DNA from 2 places in the Aliihoeflea sp. PC F10.4 genome. Region 2 is predicted to be linked to the other one. Evidence: predicted binding sites of a transcription regulator. Region 2 holds the regulator's gene; the other holds the start of a gene.

Region 1 (12,296 bases), 1.5 Mb from region 2:
GTGAGGCCCGTGTCGCCGAGCGTCAGTCCGACAGCGCATGGACCGTCAATCAGTGGTTGAAGAAGGCTGTGCTCCTGTCTTTTCGCCTGAACCCGATGGAAATCATCAAGGGTGGGCCGGGCGATTCGGTCTGGTGGGACAAGGTGCCGTCCAAGTTCGAAGGCTGGTCGGCGAACGAGTTCGAGCGCTCAGGCTTCCGCGCCGTTCCGAACGCGGTAGTGCGCCGCTCCGCCTTCATCGCGCCGGGCGCGGTGCTGATGCCGTCCTTCGTCAATCTGGGCGCCTATGTCGGCGAAGGCACGATGGTCGACACCTGGGCGACGGTCGGCTCCTGCGCGCAGATCGGCAAGAACGTGCATCTTTCAGGCGGCGTCGGCATCGGCGGCGTCCTTGAGCCGCTTCAGGCCGGACCCACCATCATCGAGGACAATTGCTTCATCGGCGCGCGTTCGGAAGTCGTCGAGGGCTGCATCGTGCGTGAGGGCGCGGTTCTCGGCATGGGCGTCTATATCGGCAAGTCGACCAAGATCGTGGACCGCGAAACCGGTGAAATCCATATGGGCGAGGTCCCGGCCTATTCGGTCGTCGTTTCCGGCACCCTGCCCGGCAAGAATTTTCCGAATGGCGAACCGGGACCGAGCCTCTACTGCGCGGTCATCGTGAAGAAGGTTGATGAGAAGACCCGCTCCAAGACCTCGATCAACGAATTGCTGCGCGCCTAGACCATGATGTCAAAAAGTGGGAACCGGTTTTCGGGCGACATCAGGGTCTAACTCAATATTTTGTCGCATGTCTGCGACGCCAAGCGGCCCATTTGGCTACATCATGCTCCAGCGGAGACCAATCTTGACCCAGGCACCCATCTTCTGGCTGTTCTTCGGCCTCAAGGGCCGCATCAGCCGCGTCGCGTTCCTGCTCGGCGGGTTGTTGATGACAGTCGTAACCTTTTTCGTGCTCTACCGCATGTCTGCGGCGGAAGATCAGGATCAGGCATTCCAGTTCTGGAACACGGTGCTGTCGGTCGTGGTCTTCGTTTCGCTCTGGTGCCAGGCGGCGCTGGCCGCCAAGCGTCTGCACGACTTCGGCCGTCCGGGCATTCTCGCGGTCACGATGTTCATTCCCCTGGTCAATTTCGTCGCCTTCGTCGCGCTATGCCTCATTCCCGGCCAGCCGGGACCGAACAAATACGGCACGGTCGCCAACGCGCCGAACTGACGGACGCAAAATCGCTTCGCACTTTTGCTGCAATTGCTTTGAACTGATGACAGCAGCGCCGCTCTGGACTATCGAAGCGGCATGACCCTACCGATCGATCCCGCCGCCAATCTTTCCACTCTCATCCGCTGCCCGTCCGTGACGCCCGCCGAAGGCGGCGCGCTGTCCGCGCTGGAGGCGATGGTGAAGCCGATGGGATTTTCCGTCGACCGGCCGACTTTCTCGGAAAACGGCACGCCTGACGTTGAGAACCTCTACGCCCGCCTATCGGGCAACGGGCCGCATCTGATGTTCGCGGGCCACACGGATGTCGTGCCGCCCGGCGACGAGGCATCGTGGACGCATCCGCCCTTTTCGGCGGAAGTGGCGAACGGGATGATGTATGGACGCGGCGCGGTCGACATGAAGGGCGGCATCGCCTGCTTCGTCGCCGCCGTCGCGCGCTACGTGGAAAAGCACGGCAAGCTCAAAGGTTCGGTCTCGCTGCTCATCACCGGCGACGAGGAAGGCCCGGCGATCAACGGGACGACGAAGCTTCTCGACTGGGCGAAGGCCAAGGGCGAGGAATGGGACGCCGCGATCGTCGGCGAACCGACGAACCCGAACGCGCTCGGCGACATGATCAAGATCGGCCGGCGCGGCTCGATCTCCGGTCAGGTGACAATCAACGGTCGGCAGGGCCACGCGGCCTATCCGCATCTCGCCGACAATCCGGTGCGCGGGATCGTGCCGCTCCTCGACGCGCTGATGCATCCGCCGCTCGATACGGGCACGGACGAGTTCCAGCCGACCAATCTGGAAATCACCACGGTCGATGTCGGCAACGCGGCCGTCAACGTCATCCCCGCCAAGGCGAGCGCGAAGTTCAACATCCGCTTCAACGACACGTGGACGGCCGAGACGCTGCAGGCCGAAATCCATAATAGGCTCGACCAGGCCGCCACGGATGCGCGACTGCGCCCCGGCCGCGAGGAGCCGGTCGATTTCGACCTCGTCTGGCTCGGGCGTCCTAGCCCGGTTTTTCTCACGCGCGACGAGAAGCTGACCGAGACGCTGGCTGCTTCCGTTCAGACCGTCACCGGCCGGACACCGCAGCTTTCGACTTCGGGCGGAACATCCGACGCGCGCTTCATCAAGGATTTCTGTCCCGTCGTCGAATTCGGGCTCGTGGGCCAAACCATGCATATGGTGGACGAGCGCGTGGCTCTTGCCGATCTGGAAACGCTGACGCAAATCTATCTTCGCTTCCTCGAGAACTGGTTCGGGTAAACTGAAAATGCCGTCGGCAGACTATATCCAGCAATCGCTTTCCGGCGCGGCCCGGCTGATGGCCGGCAGGAAAGACGGCGTTCGCTTTCTGGATCTTTCGGCGGACGGTTTCTGGACATCCTTCTTTGCGATCGTCATCTCGCTGCCCGCCATGACGGTGGGGTGGGTGACGCTGGCCAACGACCTTGCCTTTCAGGGCGACGGCATCGGCAGCCGATTATCGATCGTGCTGCGGCTGGCAGCGATCGACATGCTGGCGTGGATCATCCCGCTCGGCATGCTCGTTCTCGTTGCAAAGCTGGCCGGCATGGCCAATCGTCTGGTCCATTACGTCGTCGCCTCGAACTGGGGCGCGGCGATCTATGTGTGGATCATGCTGCCGCCGTCTCTCGTGCGGCTGTTCTGGCCGGATGCCGGTGAAAGTCTGACGGCCTTTTCCCTTGGCCTCTTCTTCTTCACCATGGTCCTGTCATGGCGGCTGACAAACGCCGTGCTCGACAAGGGCGCAGCCTACGCAACGGGCGTTTTCTCGGCGATGTTCTTCGCCTCGCTGGTCGTGCTTTTCACGCTTCAGGGCGTGTTCGGGCTCGTTCAGGCCGGATAATCGACGCGGATCAGGAACAGGCCGTCGGGCGGCGCGACCTGTCCGCAACGCGGCCGATCGGCGGCATCGAGCGCCGCGCGCACATCGGCTGCGCTCCACGCCCCCTCGCCTGCGCGCTTCAGCGTGCCGACCATCGAACGCACCTGATTGTGCAGGAAGGACCGCGCCGATGCGCGTATCTCGATGATGTCGCCGTCGCGCTTCACGTCGAGCCGGTCGAGCGTGCGGACCGGACTGTTGGCCTGGCACTGGACCGAACGGAAGGTGGTGAAGTCATGCCTGCCGAGAAGCGTCTGCGCGGCTTCGTGCATGGCAGCCGCGTCGAGCGCCTTCGGCACATGCCACGCACGGCCCCGGTCGAGCGCAGCGGGCGCACGTCGGTTCAGGATGCGGTAGAGATAGTGCCGTGCGGTGGCGGAAAAGCGCGCGTCGAAGTCTGCCTCCACCGCCTGAACGGCGAAGACAGCGATCGCGTCGCCGGCCAGCTTCAGGTGCGCGTTGAGCGCGCCCATGAGCTTGTCGGCAGTCCAGTCGCGTTCCAGATGGACATGCGCGACCTGCCCGCTCGCATGGACGCCGGCATCGGTACGCCCCGCGCCTCGGATCGAAACGGTCTCGCCGGTAAAACGCGAAATCGCCTCCTCGATCGCCTGTTGCACGGTCGGCAAATCCGCCTGCCGCTGCCAGCCGGAATAGGGCATGCCGTCATATTCGATATCGAGCCGGTAGCGCGGCATCTATAGGTCCGAAAAGGCAGGAGCGTAGATCAACCGCCCCATGGTCGGAGCTTCCGGCGAAAACGCCAACGCCTGCAAGGCATCGCCCTGCCAATCGCTTTCGAACTTCGCGGCACGGGCACGCGTATAACCGAAGCGGCCGTAATAGGCCGGATCGCCCAGCACCACGGATAGTTCCTCGCCGGCGGCGCGCAGCATGTGATGCGCGTTTTCGATCAGTGCGCTGCCGACACCGATGCCACGGCTTTGGGCACGCACGGCGACCGGCGCGAGCGCCACGGCATCGGCGCTGCGGTTCTTCGATTCCACCATAAGGCGCGAGAAAAGCACATGGCCGTAAAGCTGCCCTTCGTGGAGCGCGACGAGTTCGAGCACGTCATCGCCGTTTGCACGCAGCGCATCGACCAGACGCGCCTCGGCCGGCCCGCCGAACGCCTCTTCCAGAAGCCAGCGCACTTCCTCGGCGTCGTCCGTCTCGAAAGGCCGGATCACGAGACCGCGCTTCACAGCACATCCCCCTTTTTCAGCCCGGCCCCGCGCAGGAAATCCGCTGCCGCTACCGAACGCCCGCCCGCGCGCTGGACTTCGATGAGACGAACGGCACCTGAACCGCACGCGACGGTGAGCGCGTCGTCGAGCAATGTTCCGGGCGAGCCTGCGCCTGCGCCCATCGTGGAGCGCAACAGCTTCAGGCGCTCGGCCTTGCCGCCGATATGCGCCTCGCACCATGCACCGGGAAACGGCGACAAACCGCGGATTTTATCGTGAACTTCGCGCGCCGGCCGCGACCAGTCGATGCGTGTCTCGTCCTTGGAAATCTTGGCCGCGTAGGTCGCTTCGCCCGCCTGCGGCTGCGTCGCCAGCGTTCCGGCTTCGAGGCGAGCCATCGCGTCCGCCATCAATGCCGCGCCGACATCGCGCAACGCGTCGTGCAATTCGCCGGCTGTCATGTCCGCGCCGATCGCGACCTTTTCGGTCAGTGCGACAGGGCCGGTGTCGAGACCTTCATCCATCCGCATGATCATCATGCCTGTCTCGTCGTCTCCGGCCATGATCGCCCGCTGGATCGGGGCCGCCCCGCGCCAGCGCGGCAAAAGCGACGCGTGGCCGTTAAACGCGCCAAGCCGTGTACCTTCGAGGATCGCCTTCGGCAGCAAAAGACCATAAGCGACGACGACCGCGACATCGGCGTGGAGCGCGCGGAACGCTGCCTGCTCGGCCTCGCCCTTGAGCGAAATCGGCGTTCGCACATCGATGCCGAGTTCTTCGGCAAGTTCGTGCACGGGCGATTTCTTCAGTTCCAGCCCACGCCGTCCGGCCGGACGCGGCGGCTGCGAATAGGCGGCGACGATTTCGTGACCCGCATCCGCCAAGGCTTTAAGCGTAGTCGCAGAAAACTCCGGCGTCCCCATGAAGACGATGCGCAGCGCCACGACCTAGCCCGCCAGACGCGACGGCGCCTTGTCGCGGGCGAGTTTCTTGAATTTGCGAACGACCATATCGCGCTTGAGCTTGGAAATGTGGTCGATGAACAGGATACCGTTCAGATGATCGATCTCGTGCTGAAGGCACGTCGCCATCAGCCCGTCGGCGGTCATCTCCTGCGCCTTGCCGTCACGGTCGAGATAGCTGACCGTCACCGTCTCGGGACGTTCGACCTCGGCATAATAATCGGGGATCGACAGGCAGCCTTCCTCATAGATCGAAACGCTGTCGCCAGACGTGACGACTTCCGGGTTGATGAAGACGTGCGGCGTCTTTTCCTCACCTTCCTTGGCAAGGTCGATGACCAGCATGCGGATCGGCTCGCCGACCTGGATCGCGGCAAGGCCGATGCCGGGCGCGTCGTACATCGTCTCTAACATGTCGTCGGCGAATTTGCGCGCCGCGTCGTCGACGCGTTCCAGAGGCTTCGAGATATCGCGCAAAAGCGGATCGGGCAAAATGATGAGAGGCTTGATCGTCATCGCCGTGAGGTAGTCCGTCATGCCGCGCCCGTCAACTTGATCGCTTAGAAACGTTCACGTTTTGATCTTATATTGGAGATGCGAATCGTCTAGTGTCCTTCGATGGACGCTTCGCAAACGCTTTTCGCCACTCCGCTCTTTCAGCTTGGCGCGACCACGATCACTGTCGGTCATGCGATGATCGCGGTCGTCGTTCTGGTCGTGGTTCTCGTGATTTTGCTCGTCGTGGCGCTGTCGCGCGCCGCCCGCGCGCAGGCCGAGATCGCAGAGGAAAATGCCGCCCGCGCCCGCGAGGCCGACGCGCGTCTTGCCGAGATCACCCGCGCGCAAGTCGAAATGCAGGGCCGGATGGGCACGATCGCGGAAGTGTTCGGTTCGCGTCAGGCCGAACTCAACAAGGCGATCGGCGAACGCCTCGACGGCATGACTTCTCGGCTCGGCCAATCGATCACCGAACAGACGAAATCGACCCACGAGAACCTCGCAAAATTGCAGGAACGTCTCGCCGTCATCGACACCGCGCAATCGAACATCCAGTCGCTTGCCGGTCAGGTCGTCCAGCTTCAGCACATCTTGTCGAACAAGCAGACGCGCGGCGCGTTCGGACAGGCGCGCATGGAGGCGATCGTCGCGGACGGGCTGCCGAACGGCGCCTATGAATTCCAGACGACGCTGTCGAACGGCAGCCGCCCCGACTGCACGATCCGCATGCCCAACGGCGCGCCGGACCTCGTCATCGATGCGAAATTCCCGCTCGAAGCGTGGAATGCGATCCGCGCGGCGGCCGAGGCGGAAAACGCGGACGCACAAAAACATGCGGCGCAGAATTTCCGCCGCGATGTTGAAGTGCATCTCAAGGCGATCGCCGACAAATATCTCATACAGGGAGAGACGCAGGACACGGCCTTCATGTTCGTGCCGTCCGAATCCATCTTCGCCGAAATCCACGAGAATTTCGAAGCGCTCGTCCAAAAGGCGCATCGCGCGCGCATCGTCATCGTGTCGCCCTCGCTCCTGATGCTCTCGATCCAGGTTATCCAGGCCGTGTTGAAGGACGCGCGCATGCGCGAACAGGCGCATCTGATCCAGGGCGAGGTGGTGCGCCTGATGGATGATCTCGGGCGGTTGGACGACCGGGTGCGCAAGCTCCAGACCCATTTCGGGCAAGCCAACCGCGATATCGACCAGATCCTGACCTCGACCGAAAAGCTCACCAAGCGCGGCGAAAAGATCGAGGCGCTGGAACTCGACGCCCCCCAGATCGAGGACAAGGCGGAGGCTCGCTCGGCCGAGACGCGTTCCGGTTCGCTGCGCCTTCGTATCGTCGACGACGAATAGACTGTTCACAATCGGGCGACTGGCAATTGATCGTCGAAATCCATACCTCCGCCTTCAATTCATGAAGGAATATCGCTTATGGAAATCGGCCTTCACACATTCGGCGATGTCGGCACCGATCCCGTCACGGGCAAGGCAACGACGTCCGCACAGCGCCTGACCAATCTCGTCGAGGAGATCGAACTGGCCGATCAGCTCGGCCTCGACCTTTTCGGCGTCGGCGAACATCACCGGCCCGACTATGCTGTTTCATCGCCGGCCGTCGCTTTGGCCGCCGCTGCGACGCGCACAAAGAACATCAAGCTTTCGAGCGCCGTCTCGGTGCTTTCCTCGGACGATCCGATCCGCGTATTCCAGCAGTTTGCCACGCTCGACAATCTGTCGAACGGCCGCGCCGAGATCATGGCGGGGCGCGGCTCCTTCATCGAATCCTTTCCGCTCTTCGGCTACGACCTCGGCGATTACGACACGCTGTTCGCCGAAAAGCTCGAAATGCTCCTCGCGCTCAACGAAGGCGAAATCTTTTCATGGGAGGGCGGCCAGCACACGCCGCGCGTTTCCGAACGGGGCGTCTATCCACGTCCTGTCAACGGCAAGCTGCCGATCTGGCTCGCGGTCGGCGGAACGCCGGCGTCCGTCGGACGCGCGGCGATGCTTGGCCTGCCGCTTGCACTTGCCATCATCGGCGGCGAGCCGGCGCGTTTCGTTCCGTTCTTCAAGCTTTATCGCGAGGCGGCGGAAAAGTTCGGACGCGATCCGACAACGCTGAAGACCTCGATCAACGTCCACGGTTTCGTCGGCGAAACGCGCAAGGAAGCGATTGAAATCTTCTACCCGGCGCAGGCCGAGGTCATGAACCGGATCGGACGCGAGCGCGGCTGGCCGCCCACCAGCCGGGCGCAGTTCGAGGCGGCTGCCGGCCCGCGCGGCGCGCAGTTCGTCGGCGACGCCTCAGAGCTTACCGACAAGATCCTCGCGCATCACGAGATTTTCGGCTTCGACCGCTTCGTGATTCAGATGGCGGTCGGCGTCATGGAGCATTCCAAGCTCCTGAAGGCGATCGAGATCTTCGGAACGCGTGTTGCACCTGAGGTGAAAAAGGCCGTCGGCGCGAAACGGACGGCGGCATGACCTCAGCCGTCTTCGCGCGCCAGATCGTTCCACGCGTTTTGCTGGGCCAGCATAGAGCGCAGATAGGTGACGTTTGCCTGCGCCTGCTCGGGTGAAAGCTCGCGCGACGCGATCGCCTCCGCATCCGAAAAGCGGCCCTGCAAACCGACGACAAGCGCCAGATTCTGGCGAACGCGGCTGTCGGCGCCGGGCTGGGTGACGGCGGTCTGGAGGTAGGTTTCAGCCCCCTTCAGATCACCTTCGAGCAGATGCGACATGCCCAGATTGGACAGTACGCTCGGATCGTTCGGCGCGAGGTCGAGCGCGCGGGTATAAAGCCTGCGCGCTTCAGTGGGCTGACCGAGTTGGTCGAGGATCGCGCCTTCGGCCGACATCAGCTTCCAGTCGGGATATTCGGGCGTCTGCGCGCGGCGAACGGCGTCGAGCGCGGGCTGAAGATCGCCGGCCGCTGCCAGCGCCTTGCCATAGGCGGCAAGAACGCTGCGGTCGCTGGGATGATCGATCGCGGCCTTGCGCATCACGGCAAGCGCCTGCTCGGCGCGCCCGTCCATCTGCAGCACTTCGGCATATTGCATCGCGACATTCATATCGCCGGGATTGCGCGTATAGGCGTTGCCGAGCTGGTTGGCCGTGGAGCGAAGCTCCGGCGCGGACATCTGCGTAACGGAGCCGGTCGTGGTGCGGTCGACCGAGCCGGTCGTCATCTGGCGCACATTCGCGCAACCGCCCAGCATCAGCGCCAGCGCGACCAGAACACCCGCCCTTTTCAGCTTCGATGCATTTTGGCGATTGATCGACATCGGTCCGACCTCCACAAAGGAACGGTGCAAACGCACCCGTTAACAGGTCGAGAAATATTCCGTTAACCCTAACGGAGCGTTAAAAGAAGACGAGCCGCCTCGCGTATCAGGAGAATTCATGCCCCTCGAAATCACAGACACGCCGCTTTCGAAAGCGAAGACGATTCACGTTGTCTCGAAGGGAGGCGTCGACGCCGCTCCGGTTGATGCGTCGGCGCATGGATGGGCGGCGACCAACGGCTTTTCCGGACAGGCCGGGCGAATTCTCGTCCTGCCGGACGCGCAGGGCGGTATCGCCGGTGCGCTTGCGGGGACTGGCGAAGAAACCGGCGCGGCCCGCTCGATGGCGCTTGGCCGGCTGGGCCGCGACTTGCCCGCCGGCGAGTGGACTTTCGCGCCCGGCGGCTACGACCCGCACATCGCAGCGCTCGCCGTGCTTTTGGGCGGCTACCGCTTCGAGCGCTACCGCAAGGCGCAGGACAAGGACATCCGCCTTCAGCTACCCGCCGGTGCCGATCTTGCCCGTGTGACCCGCGAGGCCGACGGCGTTCGCCTCGTGCGCGATCTCATCAACACGCCGACGAGCGACATGGGGCCGGCCGAACTCGAAACCGCCACACGCGAACTTGCCGCCCGTCACAAGGCGAAGGTTTCGACCGTCGAAGGCGACGCGCTCCTGAAGCAGAATTTCCCGATGATCCACGCGGTCGGACGCGCGTCCGCCAGCGCGCCGCGCCTCATCGACCTGACATGGGGGGCGAAGGACGCGCCGAAGATCACGCTCGTCGGAAAGGGCGTCTGCTTCGACACGGGCGGGCTCGACATCAAGCCGGCAAGCGGCATGCTTTTGATGAAAAAGGATATGGGCGGTGCCGCGAACGTGCTCGGCCTTGCCTCGATGATCATGGCCGCCGGGCTGAACGTGCGCCTGCGTGTCCTCATCCCCGCCGTCGAGAACTCCATTTCGGCCAACGCCTTTCGCCCCGGCGACGTTCTGACCAGCCGCAAGGGCCTCACTGTCGAGATCGGCAACACGGATGCGGAAGGGCGGCTCGTGCTTGCCGATGCGCTTGCGCTCGCTGACGAAGAAAAGCCGGAGCTTCTGATCGACATGGCGACGCTGACCGGTGCTGCGCGCGTGGCACTCGGGCCGGACCTGCCGCCCTTCTTCACCGACGACGAGGATCTTGCTCTGGCACTTGGGCGAGCCGGAGAGACCGCCGCCGATCCCGTCTGGCGCATGCCGCTCTGGAAACCGTATGGCAAGAAGCTTTCCTCGCGCATCGCCGATTTGAACAATGTGACGACCGACGGGTTTGCCGGTGCGGTCACCGCCGCGCTTTTCCTCCAGCGCTTCGTTGAGGACGCAAAAAGCTGGGTTCATTTCGACGTCTTCGGCTGGAACCCGGTGGAAAAACCACACGCGCCCATCGGCGGCGAGGCACAGGCGATCCGCGCCTTGATGCAAATCCTCGAAAGCCGCTTTGCCAAATGACCGGCCTCGACCGTCGTCTGAATGCCTTCAGGCCGGACCTCGCCAGCGAAAAGCTGCGCGGAAAAGTCGATGCGCCGCGCTTCGTCGAGGGGCGGCTTGCGCAGGTCAAGGTGCCGGTTCTGGACCTGAGACCGACACCTCGGGCCGATGGCGGCATCGACACGCAGCTTCTTCATGGGGCGAGTGTCCGCGTCCTCGACGAGGCGGAAGGCTGGGCCTGGCTGCAGGCCGAAGCGGACGGCTATGTGGGGTATGCTTCCTCGTCCGCGCTCGGCCCGGTCGAGGACAATACCCATGTCGTCACCGCGCAGCGCAGCTTCGTCTATCGCGGCGCAGACCTTCGTTTCGACCGCACCGAAGCCCATTCGATGGGCGCGACCGTCCGCATCGTCGGCGAAGCCGAGACGCGCGGCACGCGTTATGGGTTGCTGGACACCGGCGAAGCGATGATCCTCGATCATCTGCGTCAGGTCGAAAGCGTCGAGATCGATTATGTGGCGGTAGCCGAACGGTTCGAGCATACGCCTTATCTTTGGGGCGGGACGTCCGGCTTCGGCATCGACTGCTCCGGCATCGTTCAATTGTCGATGCGTATAGCGGGCATCAGCGTGCTGCGCGACACGGACATGCAGGCGACGACCATAGGCACTCCCCTCGACATCGGCAGCGATCTCGCAGGTCTTCAACGCGGCGACCTCGTCTTCTGGAAGGGCCATGTCGCAATCATGCTGGACGCGACGACGATGATCCATGCCAACGGTCATACGATGACGGTGGCCCGCGAAACGCTGTCTAATGCCATAGAGCGCATCGGCTATCTTTATGGCGGGCCGACGGGCTTCAGGCGACCCTGATCAATATCCTGCCGCGCGGTCTACGACATGCTGCAAAGACTCGCCGCGTTCCAGCCGAGCCATCTGCTCCAGCATAAGCGGCGCCAGATGGTTCGCATCCGATGTCGCGGCAGCATGAGGCGTCACGAATACGCGCGGATGCGACCAGAGCGGGCTTGAGACCGCCAGCGGCTCGGCCTCGAACACGTCGAGGCTCGCTTCCTTCAGCGTACCGTCATCGAGCGCACGCAGGATGTCGGTTTCCTTTTGCAGCTTGCCGCGCCCCGCATTGATCAGGCATGCGCCGCCCAGACCGTTGTCCCGCCGCAGCTTCGACAGAAGATCATAGTCCACGATGCCCTCGGTCGCCGGCGTGTGCGGCAGGAGGACGACGAGAATATCCGTCGAATTCAAAAACGGTGTCCGCCCTGCCTCACCGCTGAACGTCTCAACACCCTCGACCGTTCGTGGGGAACGCGTCCAGCCTTTGACCTGATAACCGATCGCGCCGAGCGCCTTCGCGGCCGCACGCCCGAGTTCGCCAAGGCCCAATATGCCGACCGAAATGTCGGGTGACGGTGGCTGCGCCGCCTCGCGCCAGTTCTTCCGTGCCTGCTCGGCCCGATAGAACATGCCCTGCCGGTGATGGTCCGTGACGCGCCAGACGACATAGTCGACCATATGCTGCGTCAGGTTCTTTGCCACCACCCGCACGATCGGCACGTCCGGCAGATCGGGATCGGTCAGGATATGGTCGACGCCCGCGCCCATGGAGAAGATAACTTTCAGATTCGGCAGCCCGGCCAACATTCCATGCCGATGTTTCCAGACCACGGCGTAGTCGACGTCAGGATCGGCCGGCCCGGACGCTTCGAGAACGACCTTGCGATCCTTCGCCAGAAGATTT
Region 2 (12,296 bases):
CTATGCCGACCTTATCGTCCACCGTGCACTGATTTCGGCGCTCGGCCTTGGTAAGGACGGCCTCACGCAAGGCGAGGAAGAAAGGCTGGAAGAGATTTCCGCGCTAATTTCCGCGACGGAACGGCGCGCGATGGCGGCAGAACGCGACACGGTCGACCGGCTGATCGCCGGCCATCTGGCGACCCGTCTCGAAGAAACGTTCACAGGCAGGATTTCCGGGGTCACCAAGGCCGGTCTTTTCGTGCAACTGCCGCAATTTGGCGCAGATGGCTTCGTGCCGGTGTCAACACTCGGCAATGACTATTATATCTACGACGAAGCGGGGCGCGCGCTGATCGGCGACCGTACCCGAAAGGGCTACCGTCTCGCCGACACCGTCGAGGTGAAGCTCGTCGAGATCGCGCCGATGGCTGGCAGTCTGCGCTTCGCGATGATGAGTGATCCGACGCCGATTTCCGGCTCGCGCAATTCGCTTCACAAGACCAAGGGTCGGCGGCGGGCGCAGCAACCGCGCGGTGGCGGGCGCGGATCGAGCAGGAGCAGACGATGAGCGAAATCCAGTATGGCGGCGTCGCGGCGCAAGGCGACCGACCGCTCATTCGGTCCATGTGGCGTGGTTTTTTGTGCCGCTGCCCCAATTGCGGCGAAGGTAAGCTTTTCGGCAAGTTCCTTAAGACCACTCCGTCCTGCTCGGTCTGCAATGAGGAATTTCACCATCATCGAGCCGACGACCTGCCCGCCTATCTCGTTATCATGATCGTCGGTCACATCGTCGTTGGCGGCTTCATGGGCGTCGAAATGACGAGTGGCCTTGGCCTGTGGCAGCATCTGGCGATATGGGTGCCGCTCACCATAATGTCGTCCGTCGCGCTGCTCCAGCCTGTCAAGGGCGCTGTCATCGGCCTGCAATGGGCCTTGCGCATGCATGGCTTCGGCGGCGAAAAGGACGAACTGGAATCGCATCCGGAGCTTTAGCTCCGTTTTTGGGAGGATCGGCTTTGGAAGGGTGGACGCGCGGTCAGATCGACAAGGCCGAGAACAAGGATTTCGCGCTCGGCACCGGACCGAAGCGACCGAGGGACGCTGCGACGTTGATCCTGCTCGACCGTCTGGGCGGCGAGGTGCGTGTATTGATGGGCCGGCGCAGCCGCAAGCACGCATTCATGCCGGGCAAATTCGTTTTTCCGGGCGGGCGCACCGATCCGAGCGACAGCCGCATCGAGGCCGTTTCCCCGCTCGATCCCGCGGAAGAGGTCAAGCTGATAGGTACGGGAAGCCGGGCTACCGCCGCACGTGCCCGCGCCATCGCGCTGTCGGCTATACGCGAGACCTATGAGGAAGCCGGGCTGCTGATCGGCCGCCGCGGTCCGTTCACCACGAAGAAGTCGGACTGGCAGGGCTTTGCCGAGCACGGCATCCAGCCATCGCTGGCCGGTATGCGTTTCGTCGCCCGCGCAATAACGCCGCCCGGCCGCGTGCGCCGGTTCGATACGCGCTTCCTTTCGGTCTGGAAGGATGAGGTCGCACTCGAACTGGAGAACGGCGGTCCGACGAAGGAACTCGAGGAACTCGTCTGGCTGTCGATCGGCGAGGCCAAGGAAGCCGACATCCCCACGATCACCCGCACGGTTCTTGGAGATCTGGAAAAGCGTCTTGCCGCCGATCCTGAGCTGAAGCCCGGCGGCGAAGTGCCCTTCTATTACCTGCGCAACAACCGTTTTCAGCGCGAAATCCTGTAGGTCTCCATGCATACCGCCCTTCCCGGCTCCGGTGACGAGACGATCCGCTGGCTGTCGGTTTCGGCAGCCATTGCGGCGATCAGCGTGGTCGGCATCGCCATTGGCCTCGGCGTACCGCTTTTAAGCGTCATTCTGGAAAGTCGCGGTCATTCGGCGACCATGATCGGCCTCAATACGGCGGTCGCCGGCCTCGCTTCCATCGCGGCGGCACCCTGCGCCACGCCGCTCGCCGCGCGCTTCGGGACGGGCCTGACAATGCTCGCGATGATCGTTGTCGGCGCGTGTGCCTTCACCGGCTTTTATTTCCTGCCGCATTTCTGGATGTGGTTTCCCCTGCGCGCGATCTTGCACTTCGCGATCACCATTGTTTTCATCCTTTCCGAATTCTGGATCGCCACATCGGCACCGCCCGCAAAGCGCGGTCTCATCCTCGGCGTTTATGCGACGGTGCTCTCGCTCGGCTTCGCCTTCGGCCCATGGCTTTTCTCGCAGGTCGGCAGCCAAGGGTTCCTGCCATTCGGCATCACCTTCGCCATCGTCATGCTAGCCACCATCCCCGTGCTGGCCGCGCTGAAGGAAAGCCCGCGCCTCGATGCGCAACCGACGGGTACGCGTTTCATCGGCTATATCTGGCTCGTTCCGATGGCGACGGGCGCAGTCCTCGTCTTTGGCGCGGTCGAAACTGGCGGCTTCGCCCTGTTCCCGGTCTACGGCACACGCATCGGCTACACCGAGGCAGAAGCCGCTCTGCTGCTGACGGCTGTGGGGCTCGGCAACGTCATGATGCAGATACCGCTCGGGCTTTTGAGCGACCGGATCGGCGACCGGCGCCATCTGCTCATAGCGTGCGCCGCGATCGGCCTAGTAGGGATGTTCCTCCTGCCCTTCGCCGCGCATGACTGGTATCTGACCGCCGGGCTTCTCTTTCTGTGGGGCGGCGTCGTGGCGGGGCTTTACACCGTCGGCCTCGCCCATCTGGGCTCGCGCCTGTCCGGCCGCGATCTCGCCTCGGCAAACGCAGCCTTCGTTCTTTGCTATGGAATCGGGATGCTTGCCGGTCCGCAGGCGATCGGTATCGGGATGGATCTTTTCGGCCCGAACGGTTTCGGCTACGCAATCATGGTCTTTTTTGCCGGATATCTTGCGCTCGGCTTCATGCGACTCGGATCGCGGCCTGTGCGGGGTTGACAATCGACCGGTATAGAGTATGTCTCGCGCCAAGTTTTCCGCCACCGGGCCTGGCTCCCGTTCGTATGCGGCAACATATCATTTTAAAAACGGACGACGAAAATGGCCAAAGCTACGACCATCAAGATCAAGCTTCTGTCGACTGCCGATACCGGCACCTTCTACGTGACGACCAAGAACAGCCGCACGATGACGGAAAAGATGGTGAAGCGTAAGTACGACCCGGTCGTGCGCAAGCACGTCGAGTTCAAGGAGACGAAGATCAAGTAAGCGTTCTCGCTTTCGATCTTTCATCAAGCGCCGCCTTCGGGCGGCGTTTTGCATTTCTGGTGTTGGGTAAGAGGCCGACCGGCGTTGGCAAAGTGGTACGAGGAGGCCACTGAGATCACCAGCGCCGGTCAGCCGACCTCACGGACCCAGGAGATGCGGCGGACCTGAGCATCATGAGGTAACTCGGCAGGGCGTCTGCTGCCCTGTTCCGCTACAGTTGCGCACGGTTAATCGAAAATCAATAGTTTCTTAACCCTGATCGCGACTAACGCGAATTAGGGTAAACGTGCCTTTAGACCGCTTCTGCCCCGCTCACAGCCAATCTAGACTTTTATTCTACGCTGCCTCGGCAGCGATCTTGGCCAGTTGCGTCATCACAACCGCAGCGCCTTGCAGCCGCTTTGCAGGTGTCGGCCAGTCACGCACCAGAACGATGGACTGGTCCGGCCTGATCTTTGCCGCAACGCCCTGCTCGCCGATATAACGAACGAGCCCGGTCGGCTCGGGAAAGCTCTTGTTGCGAAACTGGATGACGATGCCCTTCGGTCCCGCATCGAGTCTCTCGACATTGGCGCGCTTGCACAGCCCCTTGATGAAGACGATCTTCATCAGGTGCTCGACCTCCTGCGGCAGCGGGCCGAATCGATCGATCAGTTCGGCACCGAAACCATCGATTTCCTGTGGCGTGTCCAGTTCGCCAAGGCGACGATAAAGTGCCATACGCAATTGCAGGTCAGGCACGTATCCTTCCGGGATCATGACGGCGGTTCCGACCGCGATCTGCGGCGACCATTCGCCCGAATCGGCTTCCGACACGCCCTGCACCTCCGAAACGGCCTCTTCCAGCATCTGCTGGTAAAGCTCGAAGCCGACCTCCTTGATATGGCCGGACTGCTGGTCGCCGAGCAGATTACCCGCGCCGCGAATATCGAGATCGTGGCTGGCAAGCTGAAAGCCGGCACCAAGCGTGTCGAGCGATTGCAGAACTTTCAGTCGCCGGTCTGCCTGCTGCGTCAGCATCTTCTTGGCGGGCAGCGTCAGCAAGGCATAGGCGCGCGATTTGGAGCGGCCGACGCGTCCACGGATCTGGTAAAGCTGCGCCAGCCCGAACATGTCGGCGCGGTGTACGATCAGTGTGTTCGCCGTCGGGATATCGAGGCCCGATTCCACGATCGTCGTCGACAGGAGCACGTCATACTGCCCGTCATAGAAGGCGTTCATGATGTCGTCGAGTTCGCCGGCCGGCATCTGGCCGTTCGCCGTCGCTACTTTCAGTTCCGGGACCTGGCTGTCCAGAAATTCCTTGATCTCGGCAAGATCGGAAATGCGCGGCACGACATAGAAACTTTGCCCGCCACGATAGCGCTCGCGCAAAAGCGTCTCGCGAATGACCAGCGGATCGAAGGGCGAGACGAAGGTGCGAACCGCCATGCGGTCGACCGGTGGCGTGGTGATCAGCGAGAGTTCGCGCACGCCCGTCAACGCCAGTTGCAGCGTGCGTGGGATCGGCGTCGCCGACAGCGTCAACACATGGACGTCCGTTTTCAGATCTTTCAGCCGCTCCTTATGCTTGACACCGAAATGCTGCTCCTCATCGACGATCAGAAGGCCGAGATTCTTGAACGACACGGCGGAACCGAGCAGCGCGTGCGTACCGATGACGATATCGATCGTTCCGTCCGTCAGACCCTTCTTCGTCTCGGCCAGTTCCTTGGCACCGACCAGTCGCGAGGCCTGCCGAACCTTCACGGGCAAGCCGGCGAAGCGTTGGGAGAACGTCTTGAAATGCTGGCGCGCCAGAAGCGTCGTCGGCACGACGACAGCGACCTGAAAGCCTTCGAGCGCCGCGATAAAGGCAGCGCGCAGCGCTACCTCCGTCTTGCCGAAGCCGACATCGCCGCAAATCAGCCGGTCCATCGGCCGCCCGCGCGAAAGATCGTCCATGACGGCGTCGATGGCGTTTTGCTGGTCGTCCGTTTCTTCGTAAGGAAAGCGTGCGGCGAATTCGCCATAAACGCCTTCTGGCGGCATCATCACCGGCGCGGGCCGCATGGTGCGTTCCGCCGCAATGCGGATCAGGTCGCCAGCCATATCAAGCAGACGTTTTTTCAGCTTGGCCTTACGCGCCTGCCAGGCTCCACCGCCGAGCTTGTCTAGGCTCGCTTCCGAGCCTTCCGCGCCATAGCGCGACAGAAGCTCGATATTCTCGACCGGCAGGAACAGGCGGTCATCGCCTGCATAGCGCAGTTCGAGACAGTCGTGCGGTGCGCCTGCTGCCGTAATCGTCTGAAGACCTACGAAGCGCCCGATGCCATGGTCGGCATGCACAACGACGTCCCCGGCGTTCAGCGCAGCGACTTCCGCAATGAAGTCAGACGCTTTCTTGCGCTTCTTCGCGCGACGGACGAGCCGATCGCCGAGAATATCCTGTTCGGCGAGAACGATCAGCTTTTCTGTCTGGAAGCCCGTCTCCAGGGGCAGGACAGCCAGCGCGACCTTCGCGGCATCGAGTTTTTCCACCTCGTCGAGCGAGGTGACTGGCGCAATACCTTCCAACTCATGTTCGCCCAGAATCTGGGCAAGCCGGTCTGCCGAGCCTTCGGTCCAGCCGGCAACGACGACCTTGCGTTTGGCCGCGCGCATGTCGGCGATGTAGCGCGCCGCGCGTTCGAACACGTTGATCGATGGATCGGCGCGTTCTTCCGCAAAGTTGCGTCCGGATTCGGCTCCTGCATGGATGATGCGACGGCGCTCGATCTCGGGCGCGGCAAACGGGGTCAGTTCAAGCGCCGTGCGGTCGGTTGCGGCGTCCTTTACATCTTCGTCGGAAAGATAAAGCCGCGCGGGCGGCACCGGTTTATAGGGCACCGCCTCGCCGACGCTGCCGGCGGATTGCCGTTTTCGCGATTCGTAGTGATCGAGGATCAGCGCGTGGCGTTCCGAAAGCGCTTCTTTCGATAGATGGTCGAACACAATTGGCGCGTCCGGCAGATAGTCGAAGATCGTTTCGACCTTTTCGAAGAACAGCGGCAGCCAGTGTTCCATGCCCGCAAAGCGCTTGCCCTCGCTGATCGAAGCGTAAAGCGCATCTTCGCGGGATGGCGCGCCGAAAAGCTCGATATAATTGCGGCGAAACCGGCTGATCGTTTCAGGCGTCAGAGCAATCTCGCTCATCGGCTGAAGACGCATTTCCTTGCGTTGGCCGGTCGTGCGCTGCGACGCCGGATCGAAGGCGCGGATCGATTCCAGCGTATCGCCGAAAAAGTCGAGTCGAAGGGCTTCGTCCGCTCCGGGCGCGAGCAGATCGAGAATGCCGCCGCGCACGGCGTATTCTCCGACATCCCGTACGGTCGCTACGCGCTCGAAACCGCTCGTTTCGAGCCGCGCAGAAAGGTCTTTCATATCGACCTGATTACCCGGCCGGGCGATGAGAGTTTGCGCTGCCACGAAATCGAGCGGCGGCATCTTCTGGAGCACAGCATTCGCGCTGACGAGGACGACTGCACGATGCTGCTTGTCGCGCAGCGCAGCAATCGACGCCATCGCATCGAGACGGCGCGCAACCGTGTCCGAGCCGGGCGAGACGCGGTCGTAAGGCAGGCAATCCCAGGCCGGAAGTTCCAGAACCGGCAGGCCGGGCATGGCGAAGCGCAACACGTCGGCGAGCGCGGGAATCTTCTGTCCGTCGCGCGCGAGGAAAACGATCGGTCCGTCTTGTGCCGCCGCAATCGCCGCAATCGCGAACGCCTCGTAACCGTCCGACACGCCGTCTACGATGACCGGCTCGCCCGAAATCTTCGCGGGCAGATGGATGGGATTGAGAAGTGTCATGGCTCTGTCAGTTCGCAAGGCTGCGGGCCTGGTCGATCATCCGGCGCACGACCGCATTGTCCTGATGAGCCGGCACATTCAGTTCGCCGGTCACCCATTTGACGATATCCGCGTCGGCCTCGCCGAGGAGCGATTCGAACAGTTCGAGTTCGGCGTTTGCAAGGCTTGGCAGTTCCCGATCCGCAAAGCCGCCGACGACCAGATCAGCCTCGCGCGTGCCGCGATGCCAGGCGCGAAAGCGCGCCTTGCGCTTGCGGATTTCGAGCGGGTCGTTGCGAAAGGTGATGTCTGACATGGGGAAAATCCGGTTGGCCCGCGCATATAGCGTCTGACAGGGCCGATGTCAGCCTTTGCGCGTTCGAACCGCGTCGATAGTATCGCACCATGCGTCCCACCGAACTTGATCCTCTTTTCGCGCCTGTCACCTCGCTCGTCGGCATCGGCGAGAAGACGGCTGACCTCATGCGTCGCATCGTGACAGCCGACACGACGGGCCGTGATTTGCGCGCCGCCGATATTCTCTTCGTGCCGCCCTATGCGGTGATCGACCGGACGCGACGCCCCGGCATAGCGCAGTCCGGCGAAGGCTCCATCGTCACACTCAACCTGACCGTCGACCGTCATCAGCCTCCACCGCGCGGACGTGGCTCGGTGCCCTACCGTGTCTTCGCATTCGATGAGACGGGCGAGATCGCGCTGACCTTTTTCCACGCCAAAGGCCAATGGCTGGAAAAGCTGATGCCCGAGGGAAGCGAGATCGTCGTCTCGGGCAAGGTCGAGTGGTTCAATGGCCGCCCGTCCATGGTCCATCCCGATCATATCGTCGCCAAGGAAGATGCCGCCTCCCTGCCCTTGATCGAGCCCGTCTATCCGATGACGGCGGGACTTTCGGCCAAGCTCCTGCGCAAGGCGATTTCGTCCGCGCTCGAACGCCTTCCCGCTCTGCCCGAATGGCAGGATGCGTCCGTCCTCGACCGTCACCGATTCCCGACATTCGGCGAGGCGCTTGTCGAACTGCATCGACCCGAAAACGCGGCCGACTGCGAATCGACAAGCCCGGCATGGCGGCGTCTCGCCTATGACGAGCTCCTTGCCGGACAGGTCGCGCTCGCGATGGTGCGCATGCGGATGCGCAAACTAGCAGGACGCAAGCTGACTGGCGACGGGTCGCGCGGCGAGGCGGTGCGAGCCGCCCTGCCCTATGGCCTGACCGGCGCGCAGGAACGCTCGGTTCGTGAGATCGAGGCCGATCTTGCCCAGCCCGACCGGATGCTGCGCTTGCTTCAGGGCGATGTCGGCTCCGGAAAAACGGTGGTCGCCCTGATGGCGATGGCGCGCGCCGCCGAGGCAGGTGCGCAATCAGCGCTGATGGCTCCGACCGAAATTCTCGCGCGTCAGCATTTTTCGACAATTGCTCCTTTGGCCGAGAAAGCCGGCCTCACTGCCGCCATCCTGACTGGCCGGGAAAAGGGTCGTGAACGGGCGCAGACGCTGGCCGCCATCGCCGACGGGTCCATCGATATCGTCATCGGCACGCACGCGATCTTCCAGGACGCGGTGGCCTTCCGCGACCTCGCGCTCGCGGTGATCGACGAGCAGCACCGCTTCGGCGTTCATCAGCGGCTTGCCATCGGCGCGAAAGGCGCGGCAGTCGACATTCTCGTCATGACAGCGACTCCGATCCCGCGCACGCTGGTGCTGACTGCGTTCGGAGACATGGATGTCTCGCGCCTCGACGAAAAGCCTGCCGGGCGTCAGCCGATCCAGACCGTCACGCTACCTCTCGAACGCCTGTCGGACCTGATCGAACGCATTCGACGTGCAGTGAGCGAAGGCCAGAAAATCTACTGGATCTGCCCACTCGTGGAGGAAGCCGAAGGCATGGACGTGATGTCCGCCGCCGACCGGCATAAAGCGCTGGCCGAGATTTTCGGCTCCGATGTCGGGCTGGTTCACGGCCGCATGTCGGGCGCGGCGAAAGACGAGGCGATGGCCGATTTTAAAGCCGGACGCACCCGTATTCTCGTTGGAACGACTGTCATCGAGGTCGGCGTCGACGTGCCGGACGCCACCATTATCGTCATCGAACACGCCGAAAGGTTCGGCCTTGCGCAACTGCACCAGTTGCGCGGACGGGTCGGGCGCGGCGATGCGGCTTCGAGTTGCGTGCTTCTCTATCAATCTCCGCTCGGCGAGATCGCGAAGCAGCGCCTTTCGGTCATGCGCGACACCGAAGACGGGTTCCGCATCGCCGAAGAGGATTTGAAACTGCGCGGCGAAGGCGAATTGCTCGGCACGCGCCAGTCCGGCACGCCGGGTTTCCAGCTTGCACGGCTCGAACACCACGCCGATCTTCTCGCCATCGCACGCGACGACGCACGCCTTTTGCTCGACCGCGACCCTGACCTTACCGGTCCGCGTGGCAAGGCAATCCGCACGCTTCTCTATCTGTTTGGCCGCGACGACGCGATCAGGTTGATTCGCGCCGGTTGAGGAATGCCGAAAGCGCCACGAGCAGCCAGCCCGCGATCAGGAGTAGGCCACCTGCCGGAGCGGCCATCGGGAAAAGCCGCGTTTCGAGGAACGAGCGCGCGACAAGATCGCCGCAAAATAAGAGAATGCCGGCAACGATCGTCCAGCCGCCCGCGATCTGCCATCGACCGAACCACCCCGCCGATACCACCAGCAGGGCCGGTGCATGGATAAGCAGGAACGACGCGGCCGTGCCGAGATCGCCACCTGTGCGATGCGCTGCAACCGCCGATAAGGCCACGCCGCTTGCACCGAACAGCGCCCCTATTGCGAAGAGAATCCGCCCCGGTTCAATCATTTCAGCCCCTGATTCATGCAATTTCGTCGTGACTCTTGCAGAACACAACTGGAACAGGTAGGTTTGTTCTGGTTTTGTTTTAACGATTCCTTTTAAGGCCAGCCATGCTGACGCGCAAGCAACACGAACTCCTTCTCTTCATCCATCAGCGCCTCAAGGAGAGCGGTGTGCCGCCCTCCTTCGACGAAATGAAGGAAGCGCTGGGGTTGGCTTCAAAATCCGGCATTCACCGGCTGATCACCGCTCTTGAGGAGCGAGGCTTCTTGCGCCGCATGCCAAACCGGGCGCGCGCCCTGGAAGTTATCAAGCTGCCGGAGTCGATTTCTCAGCCTCCGAAACGCTTTCAACCGAGCGTCATTCAGGGCAGCCTCTCGGATAAGCCTGCGGCGAAGCCGGAACGACAGCCGCTACAGCCCGCGACCCGCGGTCCCATCGAGGTTCCAGTCATGGGGCGGATCGCGGCAGGTGTGCCGATCGACGCCATCCAGCACGCAACACGCGCCGTTACCGTCCCGCCAGACATGCTGACGGGTGGCGAGCATTACGCGCTGGAAGTTCACGGCGATTCAATGGTCGAGGCCGGTATCCTTGATGGTGACACAGTTATCATCCGCTCGGGCCAATCCGCGACGCCAGGCGAAATCGTGGTCGCACTCGTCGACGATCAGGAAGCGACGCTCAAACGCTTTCGCCGCAAAGGCGCGTCGATTGCACTCGAGGCCGCCAATCCGGCCTATGAGACCAAGATCTACGGCTCGGACCGTGTGAAGGTGCAGGGCAAGCTGGTCGGGCTGATCCGGAAATACTGAACTGGAAGCTGATACGACCTGGGTTGACACAGGGCGAGCGAGGTTATCGAGAAGGAAGCCGGTGTTCGGTTCGATGGGTGGTTATATGCCAACGCATCAATGATCAGTCGTTTTCGGCTTGCGATGGCTCGGCTGGTGCCGGTCGTTCGGGACGGACGTAAGGTCCCATTCCGCGCGCGGCGCGTGAGAAGCGGCGATGATCGTGCCAGGGTCGATATGGCTCGGTGATCGCATATCGTATGTGAGGTTGTGCCGCTCCCTCGCTCCGCCATGTGATCTGCGCACTGCCGCCTCTTGCCAGATCGCGCGCGGTTATTACCTTCACCGAAGGGGCGCGACATGGGTTTTCGGCGGTCGCGTCCGCAATGACGATCAGCCCTGCCTCGCCGCAAACCTGTTCAGCGATTTCTGCTGTTTCGGCATAAGCAATGACGTTTCCTTTCGCACTCGTCGCGGTGCAAAGCCCTTCATGGCAGACGAAGACGCCGTCAGTCTGCCCAGGCACGACCTGTTCCGGCCCTAATGGCCGTTCGAAATTCTGCACGTCGAAGGCTCGTAGCCAGTTCTGGATCGTGAAGCGGTTCGGACGCTGGCGATTGACCGCGATGCCGCCGCTTGTCGTGCTAACTGCAACCAGCCGCGCGTCTTCTGAAATCAACACGTCCGGCAATTGGCGTGTTGCGAGCAGCGCAATGCCAGCAGCGATCAGCGGTACCGCCGCCCAGCGCAGGACACCTCCCGTCATGGTCAAAATGACGAGTGCGCAAGTCAGAACCAGCACCGCGGAAAGCGGTATGGCACCGGTCGCATCGAACGCCGATCTCTCGGCCAACCAGAACGCGATCGTCGTCATTCCCCATATGCCCATCCCCATCAGGTCGAGCGGCAGGCCATCGAGACCAACCGGCATCAAGACTGTCGCGAGCACCGCCATGGGCATGATGATGATGGAAACGAGCGGCATCGCTGTGAGATTTGCGATGACGCCCAATGGAGAGATCTGCTGGAAGTGCCAGGCGGTGAACAACGCCGTTGCCACCCCTGCTATGATCGATGTCATCGCAAGTGCCGTTGCGTTGGACAAACCGGAGCGGAGCAGACCCGCCTTCGGCGGTGGGCCGCGATCTTCAAGACGATCGCGCTTGCGTGCGCTCCAAGCGCCATATGCGGCAATCAGCGCGGCGGTCGCGGCAAACGACATCTGGAAGCTCGGGCCGATCACCTCATGCGGTGAGACGAGGATGATGATCAGTGCCGATATCGCCAGATTGCGCATCGTCAGCGCCGCGCGATCGAACAAAACCGCGATCAGCATGACGGCAAGCATCAGGAACGCGCGCTGTGCGGCGATGTCCCCGCCCGACACGATGAGGTAAAATCCTGTGCCGAACAGGGCGGTGCCGGCGGCGTATTTTTTCACCGGATGCCGCGTGGCAAGACCGGGAAAAAACGCAGCCGCCGTGCGGATGGAGACCATGATCGTGCCGCCGACGAGCGCCATGTGCAGCCCCGAGATCGATATGACATGGTAGAGTCCGGTAATCCGCATCGCTTCATTGGCAGCTTCGGGAATGCCTGTTCGTATCCCTGTGATCAACGCGGCTGCAATGCCGCCTTCCATGCCGCCGA

The links. Region 2 encodes LexA, which represses DNA repair genes until DNA is damaged. Its sites were predicted from a motif close to TGTTCNNNNTGTGTTCNG; they were not measured.
Region 1: the regulator LexA is predicted to act here: its motif matches at 5,844-5,861, upstream of ACX82Z_RS15405 (DNA recombination protein RmuC).

What each region holds. Positions count from the first base shown of each region.
Region 1 is NZ_JBTSWH010000001.1:3,068,301-3,080,596, forward strand. Features, by position in the region: gene dapD (2,3,4,5-tetrahydropyridine-2,6-dicarboxylate N-succinyltransferase) at 1-722, shown strand, start outside; gene ACX82Z_RS15370 (DUF805 domain-containing protein) at 847-1,215, shown strand; gene dapE (succinyl-diaminopimelate desuccinylase) at 1,297-2,484, shown strand; gene ACX82Z_RS15380 (transporter) at 2,492-3,088, shown strand; gene truA (tRNA pseudouridine(38-40) synthase TruA) at 3,076-3,825, opposite strand; gene ACX82Z_RS15390 (GNAT family N-acetyltransferase) at 3,826-4,332, opposite strand; gene fmt (methionyl-tRNA formyltransferase) at 4,329-5,258, opposite strand; gene def (peptide deformylase) at 5,262-5,792, opposite strand; gene ACX82Z_RS15405 (DNA recombination protein RmuC) at 5,895-7,130, shown strand; gene ACX82Z_RS15410 (Atu2307/SP_0267 family LLM class monooxygenase) at 7,209-8,261, shown strand; gene ACX82Z_RS15415 (tetratricopeptide repeat protein) at 8,264-9,061, opposite strand; gene ACX82Z_RS15420 (leucyl aminopeptidase family protein) at 9,180-10,556, shown strand; gene ACX82Z_RS15425 (C40 family peptidase) at 10,553-11,410, shown strand; gene ACX82Z_RS15430 (2-hydroxyacid dehydrogenase) at 11,411-12,296, opposite strand, start outside.
Region 2 is NZ_JBTSWH010000001.1:1,559,019-1,571,314, forward strand. Features, by position in the region: gene rnr (ribonuclease R) at 1-550, shown strand, start outside; gene ACX82Z_RS07795 (DUF983 domain-containing protein) at 547-975, shown strand; gene ACX82Z_RS07800 (NUDIX hydrolase) at 999-1,739, shown strand; gene ACX82Z_RS07805 (MFS transporter) at 1,746-2,927, shown strand; gene rpmG (50S ribosomal protein L33) at 3,030-3,197, shown strand; gene mfd (transcription-repair coupling factor) at 3,534-7,028, opposite strand; gene ACX82Z_RS07820 (FAD assembly factor SdhE) at 7,036-7,323, opposite strand; gene recG (ATP-dependent DNA helicase RecG) at 7,413-9,521, shown strand; gene ACX82Z_RS07830 (DUF423 domain-containing protein) at 9,499-9,858, opposite strand; gene lexA (transcriptional repressor LexA) at 9,963-10,667, shown strand; gene ACX82Z_RS07840 (ComEC/Rec2 family competence protein) at 10,771-12,296, opposite strand, start outside.